Regions from separate parts of the Priestia sp. SB1 genome, predicted to be linked through region 2. Evidence: riboswitches for the same ligand, from Rfam matches in the RefSeq annotation. Region 2 holds a riboswitch; the other holds the start of a gene.

Region 1 (3,467 bases), on a different contig from region 2:
TATATGAAAGATGGTTATAAGCGCTTTAAAGTGAAAATTAAGCCAGGCGCTGACTATGAGCTACTGAAACAAATTCGAGATGAATTTCCAAGCATTCCTCTTATGGCTGATGCCAATTCAGCCTATACGTTAAGCGATAGTGATTCATTGAAAAAACTAGATGAATTGAATTTAATGATGATCGAACAGCCGTTAAGTTCGGATGATATCCTTGATCATCGATTATTACAAAAGCAAATGAAGACGCCGATTTGCTTAGATGAAAGTATTGTGAGCTATGAAGATGCACGTCATGCAATCGAACAAAAAAGCTGCAAGATTATCAATGTGAAAATCGGTCGAGTTGGCGGAATGTCTGTAGCAAAAAAAATTCATGATTTATGCGCCCTACACGGTGTAAGGCTTTGGGTTGGCGGAATGTTAGAAGCCGGGATTTCACGAGCTCATAACATCGCCCTTGCCACACTGCCTTCTTTCACGATACCAGGTGACATTTCTGCGTCGTCTCGCTATTGGGAAAAAGATATTATTAAGCCCGAAGTAGAGGTAGAAGCCGGAGTAATAAAGGTGAAGGAAAAACCGGGGATCGGATACGATATTGATAAAAAGTTTATCAAAACAATCACAGCATTTGAAAAAGAATACAAATAATTAAAAACCGTTTTTTATGAAAAACGGTTTTTTTATTGATGTTGGCAATGTTTAGTAGAAAAATAGGACAAATTTTTTAAAAAGAGCACATTGTTCCATCAAGCGTGTCAAAACATGTTATGATGGAGTAGTTTGATGAAAAAAGTCGAAGGATTTTATCGTAAAAAACAAAATTATTTTTGAAAATAGGTTGATAGTTTTCTAAGTTGTCCTATATAATGTGTTTATAACATAACACAATATGTTGTTTGTTAAACAATAATAAAATACTATATTTTGTGTTTTCCAGTGAAAAAGGTGTCTGATAAAAAGACTTAAAAGGGAATTTGGTGAAAATCCAAAGCTGTCCCCGCAACTGTGAATGCTGATGAAATAAGGAGATCCACTGTGAGTAAACATCATGGGAAGGCCTTAAAGTAAAAAGAAGCATAAGTCAGGAGACCTGCCTTTTTTATGTCGTTTTATCTTCTTCGGGAGGTGAGAGGGTAGAGCGAGGATTGAGAAAAGACTTAGTGTCTTCTTCTATCTTCGTTCTATTCGCTCACCGAGGTACGGTGAGCGATTTTTTATTTTGAAGTGAAGAGAGGAGCCATATTTATGGTGAATACATTAAAGCCTACAATTCTACATGAATTAACTGCATATATTGAACGTTTAAAAAAAGAATTTACGCAGCTTGATTTTTCTTTGTATGAGGAAAAGGTTATTCAAACTGTTACAGTAAAGGAAAATATGACGGACGAAAAGGTTGCAAACGTACTAATTTTGGCAGCCCTAGAGCGTATTTCAATGGAAGAACCAGATTGGACGTACGTGGCGGCAGACGTCTACTTAAACGAACTATATCGAAAAGCAGCGGACAACCGAGGTTATGATAAAAAAGAGAAGTACGGTTCGTTTTATCAGCTTATTCAAGAACTAACAAAAATCGGCATTTATAATAAACAGCTATTAAAAACATATACAGAAGAAGAAATTAATGAAATTGCTTCAGTCATTATTCCTGAACGCGATCGTTTATTTACATACATTGGATTGCTGACATTAGCAGATCGCTATTTAGCGACATCACATGATAAGCGTGTATACGAATTACCGCAAGAACGTTTTCTTATCATTGCTATGACGCTGATGTCTCAAGAAAAGAAAGAAAATCGAACAGCATTAGTAAAAGAAGCGTACTGGGCGCTTTCTAGTCTATATATGACGGTTGCCACACCAACACTCTCAAACGCAGGAAAGAGCTACGGACAGCTATCTAGCTGCTTTATTGATACGATTGATGACAGCTTACGCGGTATTTATGATAGCAATACAGATTTGGCCACGCTTAGTAAAAATGGAGGCGGAATTGGTGTCTACCTCGGTCATATTAGAAGCCGAGGAAGTGATATAAAAGGTTTTAAAGGCGTATCATCAGGAACAATTCCATGGATGAAACAGCTAAATAATACGGCTGTAAGTGTCGATCAGCTAGGTCAACGACAAGGAGCTATTGCCGTGTATTTAGACGTTTGGCATAAAGACATTTTTTCATTCTTAGACGCGCGTTTGAACAATGGTGATGAACGCCAGCGCACGCATGATTTATTCACTGGCGTATGTTTGCCAGATTTGTTTATGGAAAAAGTAGAAGCACGTGAAGACTGGCACTTATTCGATCCTCACGAAGTTCGTACGCTGATGGGCTACTCGTTAGAAGATTTTTATGATGAAGAAGAAGGCAGCGGTTCGTTCCGCACTCGTTACGCTGAGTGTGTAAACAATGAACAGCTTTCAAGAGAAACAGTGCCTGCTATTGAGATCTTCAAGCGCATTATGCTTTCGCAGCTTGAAACGGGAACTCCTTATATGTTCTATCGTGATACGGTTAACCGAGCTAATCAAAACCGACACGCGGGCATGATTTACTGCAGTAACTTATGTACAGAAATCACACAAAACCAAAGTACAACGGTCGTAACAGAGGAAATTACGGAAGACGGAAAAATTATTATTACAAAGAATCCGGGCGATTTTGTTGTATGTAATCTTTCTTCTATTAACTTAGCGAGAGCCGTAACTGAAGATGTACTTGAACGTTTAATTCCAATTCAAGTACGCATGCTTGATAATGTTATTGAGTTAAATGATTTGCCGGTACTTCAAGCAAAGCTAACGAATCAAAAGTACCGCGCAGTAGGGCTTGGCACATTTGGCTGGAACCATTTGCTTGCCTTAAAGAAAATAGCATGGGAGACAGATGAAGCGGTAGCATATTGCGATGAATTGTATGAACAAATTTCTTACTTAACCGTGCAGGCAAGCATGAACTTAGCTAAAGAAAAAGGCGCATATCCATTATTTAAAGGCTCAGATTTTGAGTCAGGCGCTTATTTTGAAACACGTGAATACACGAGCGAAGCGTGGAGTGAACTGCGTAGCGAAGTTCAAAGCAATGGGATAAGAAATGGATATTTAATGGCTGTAGCACCTAATTCATCAACATCTATTATCGCGGGTTCTACGGCAAGTATTGATCCGATTTTCCGTAAGTTTTATTCAGAGGAAAAGAAAAACTATAAAATCCCAGTGACGGCACCAGATTTATCGCCAGCAACAAACTGGTATTATAAGTCCGTTTATTTAATTGATCAGCACTGGAGCATTAAGCAAAACGCCAAGCGCCAGCGTCATATTGATCAATCTATTTCATTCAATTTATATGTACAAAATGATATCCGAGCAAAAGAGCTGCTGGATCTTCATATGACGGCATGGAAAGAAAAATTAAAAACGACCTATTACGTACGTTCAACATCAAGTGAAGTCATTGA
Region 2 (3,467 bases):
TTAATACGTCATCGGTTTTTGCACTAAAATAGCCGAACAGAAAGTAGCGGTCATTTTTATACCCAACCATTGAATCGCATGTGTTAATAGCTCGGTAAAAAAAGGCTAGGGCTCCTCCTCCTATAAATGCATAAAAAAGCGGAGCTGTAATACCATCACTTGTATTTTCAGCCACGGTCTCTACCGTCGCTCTGGCAATTTCTCCTTCTGATAAACGATCCGTATCTCGTCCCACAATCATGCTTACTTCATATCTAGCTTTCTCCATATCTCCTAGCTGAAGCGGCTTTTGCACCTTATAAGCAGCTTCGCTTAAGGAACGAGTGGATATAGTAGTCGCAATCATTACCCCCTCTACTAAAACACCTAGTATAAAATGAACTCCGTACAAAGCATGAAGGAATAAAAAAGGAATAACTCCTGCGAGCACCACCATACTTATCACAAGAAGCAATCCTTTGAATCGTTTTCCTGCGCCTTTATTTAATCTGGAATCCATCCAATAAATCCACTTGCCAAACCAGCGAACGGGATGCGGCCAATTTTCTGGGTCGCCTATGATTCGGTCAATGAGTAGAGCAATCGTCATGGCTGTCAGGTGTGCAATCATCGCTTGTGCAATACTCATTTCTTCACCTCTTTTCCTTAAGTGCCTGCTCTAAGCTTATTTTTACCAGCTTGGCTACCGCTTGACCTAAAGCGGTCATAGAGCCTGCATATTCATATAATGGTCCTTGCTGAGACGCTGCAACTGAGATACTGTCCGTAGATGTTCCCGTAGCAATCGTCTTTGTAGCTGGATCTATGACACCCAGCTGTGACAGCGTTTTTGTTTTGGCTTCTGTAGCGGCAATAAAAAGCTGTAAAAACGCTGCATCCGTAAGCGTGCCTTCCACGAAAAAAAACATATTAATTGTACCGGGAGAGGAATAAAATGGAACAGCTTCGTCAGCTGTAATATCTACTGCGTTTCCTACTCCAGCCGTTATCACGGAAGCTACTCTTACTCCGTAGCCTTCGTAACAGTAAACCGCTCTTTCTTTTAACCAAACCGCTGTCATCAACCCTACGATTTGCTCATGGCGCACATTTTCTTTCATCAAATATTGCTCATACTCTAAAGAAGGAGTATCTGAATAATAGTCTTTATGAACAAATCGATTGTAAAAGGTGTCCGTTTCCATGATGCCTGTTCCTAAAACGCCTGAGCTGTATGTTTTATAAGAAGTCTCGGTTTTCATGATTAAAAGCTCAGGCCGTTCTTCAATTTTAAGATGTGAAAAGGGACCAATCCCCTTTTCAATTCGAACTGGAATATGGTCCCTCTTTTTATTTATTGTACACCTCAGGGTATACTGCTTTTGCTAAGTCCTCTAAGCCATCTACAATACGAGGTCCTAAGCGGTTGATTTTGTTTTGATCAACCTTTTCGATGTTCCCCTCTTTTACAGCAGTCATGCTGCTCCAAGCGGGACGCTTCATAATCTCATTTTTGTCTGCATCATACGTTGCGATAATAACGTCAGGGTTTAACTTAACAACTTGCTCTTCAGAAAACTTAACCCAACCCTTTTCACTAGCCGCTACGTTATCAGCACCGATCATAGTAAGCATTTCGTTCATGAACGTACCTTTTCCTGTTGTATAAATCTCAGGAGCTCCCGATACCTCTATCCATACTTTTTTACGATCTTCTTTTGAAATCGTTTTTGCTTTTTTCTCAATTGAAGCTACTTTTTCTTTCATGTCTTTAATTGTTTGATTAGCTTCTTTTGTTTTACCCGTTAATTTACCAATTTGCGTAATAGAATCATAAACCGTATCAAACGTTGTTGAATCTTTTACAACAAATACCGGAATACCCGCACTTTCAATTTGTTTAAATACTTCATCTGAAACGCCCATACTTGAAGCGTGTGCCAGCACTAAATCAGGATTTAAAGCAATAACTTTTTCTGCATTAACGTTCATATCTCCCACCTGCGCTTTTTTCTTTACGCTTTTAGGATAATCATCGTTGCTTGTGACACCGACTAATTCTTTCTCAAGGCCAAGGGCATATACAATCTCCGTATTACTTGGCATTAATGAAACAATTTTCTTAGGCTGTTTTTTCAACGTAATTTCTTTATCACGCGCGTCTTTTACCTTCACTGGAAATGCAGCTTGTGACGTTTGTTCTGTATCTTGCTTCGTTTTTTTATCACTGTTGCTTTGGCTGCCTGCACCGCATGCAGCAAGTACGATGACTAACAGCGCAATAATGGAATACGAAAGCCATTTTTTCATCTAAATACTCCCCCTATATATTGTTCATTGTGAATACGAAACCTCCACGTTAAAGAAAAAGCAAATGATCATGCAAAAAGCAGCGCTATCCCGTTTTTTCCGCTTTGACTATGTATACTGCTCGGCAGCAGCTTCAAAATAAAAAAGCTTTACTTTCAATTGAAAGCAAAGCAGGTAACGTCAAGATAAGCAGGAAAAGAATCCGTTCACTATACTTGATATGTATGTTCATTACCCTGCTTCACCCTTCCTCGAAGGTTTCACAGCTAACAATAAGGCAGGTCTCCTGACTTACGCACAAAGCGCTTACAGTGGCGGGACCGCGCTGGTTTTTCACCAGACTTCCCTTTTCACTCAATCTTTAAATTGAGACCTTATTGCTTTACGATTATTCACTTGTCCTAGTATACCCCACTCATCGAAAAATGGAAATAGCCATTCTCACAAAAAAAGCTGCGAGAATGCTCTCGCAGCTTAGGGAATTAAAGAGTTGCTAAAAATTCACGGACCGCTTCAGGCGTTTTAGCATTTGCACTGTGCAGGTGCGCAATTTTTTCACCGTTTTTATATACAAGAAGAGAGGGAATACCCATTACATTGTTTTCAGCAGAAAGTTCTTCAAACTCATCCTTGTCAATTTTAAACCATGCTTTATCTGTATTTTCGTCAACGATTTCATCAATAAACATATCCAAACGTTTGCAATCAGGACACCACGTTGTCGTAAAAATCCCAACGCTTAGTGTTTCATTCTTAATTTGTTCGCGAAATTGTTTTTCTTCCGTAAATTGTTTCATTGTGTTACCTCCAGCGTCTATTCGTTCCTTCCTACAACTCTATAGTAAGAAGTCTGACTTCATTATAAACGATTTTTTTATCGTTGTGCTAATGTTTCAGCTTATTTAGACCATAACGGTTTTAGACGTAAAAAAATGCTAGCTTAAAAAAGCTAACATTTCGAAATTGTAGAATGTTGTGTCTATTATCAGCTGAACCACTTAGGCGGCATGTTTCGGTTCCAATAAATTTTCCCTAAATCATAATGCTTTTGAAAATTATCTGCGGCCGCATGATAGTGAAAATTAAACCAGTATCCATCTTTTGGAGGATTTTCACGCCGTACATGAAACCGTATTAAGTCCTGACCGGTTTCCCGGTCATATACATGGAAAATCTTT

The links. Region 2 has a riboswitch for cobalamin ahead of WKH56_RS28685 (ABC transporter substrate-binding protein). Riboswitches for the same ligand answer to the same signal wherever they lie in the genome.
Region 1: another riboswitch for cobalamin. It lies ahead of WKH56_RS05160 (ribonucleoside-diphosphate reductase subunit alpha); the one in region 2 lies ahead of WKH56_RS28685 (ABC transporter substrate-binding protein).

The regions. Positions count from the first base shown of each region.
Region 1 covers NZ_JBBJSS010000001.1:997,684-1,001,150, reverse strand. The annotation lists gene menC (o-succinylbenzoate synthase) at 1-651, shown strand, start outside; cobalamin riboswitch at 930-1,115, shown strand; gene WKH56_RS05160 (ribonucleoside-diphosphate reductase subunit alpha) at 1,249-3,467, shown strand, end outside.
Region 2 covers NZ_JBBJSS010000009.1:180,006-183,472, reverse strand. The annotation lists gene cbiB (adenosylcobinamide-phosphate synthase CbiB) at 1-628, opposite strand, end outside; gene WKH56_RS28690 (adenosylcobinamide amidohydrolase) at 633-1,241, opposite strand; gene WKH56_RS28685 (ABC transporter substrate-binding protein) at 1,330-2,289, opposite strand; cobalamin riboswitch at 2,549-2,681, opposite strand; gene WKH56_RS28680 (thioredoxin family protein) at 2,772-3,086, opposite strand; gene WKH56_RS28675 (YpjP family protein) at 3,275-3,467, opposite strand, start outside.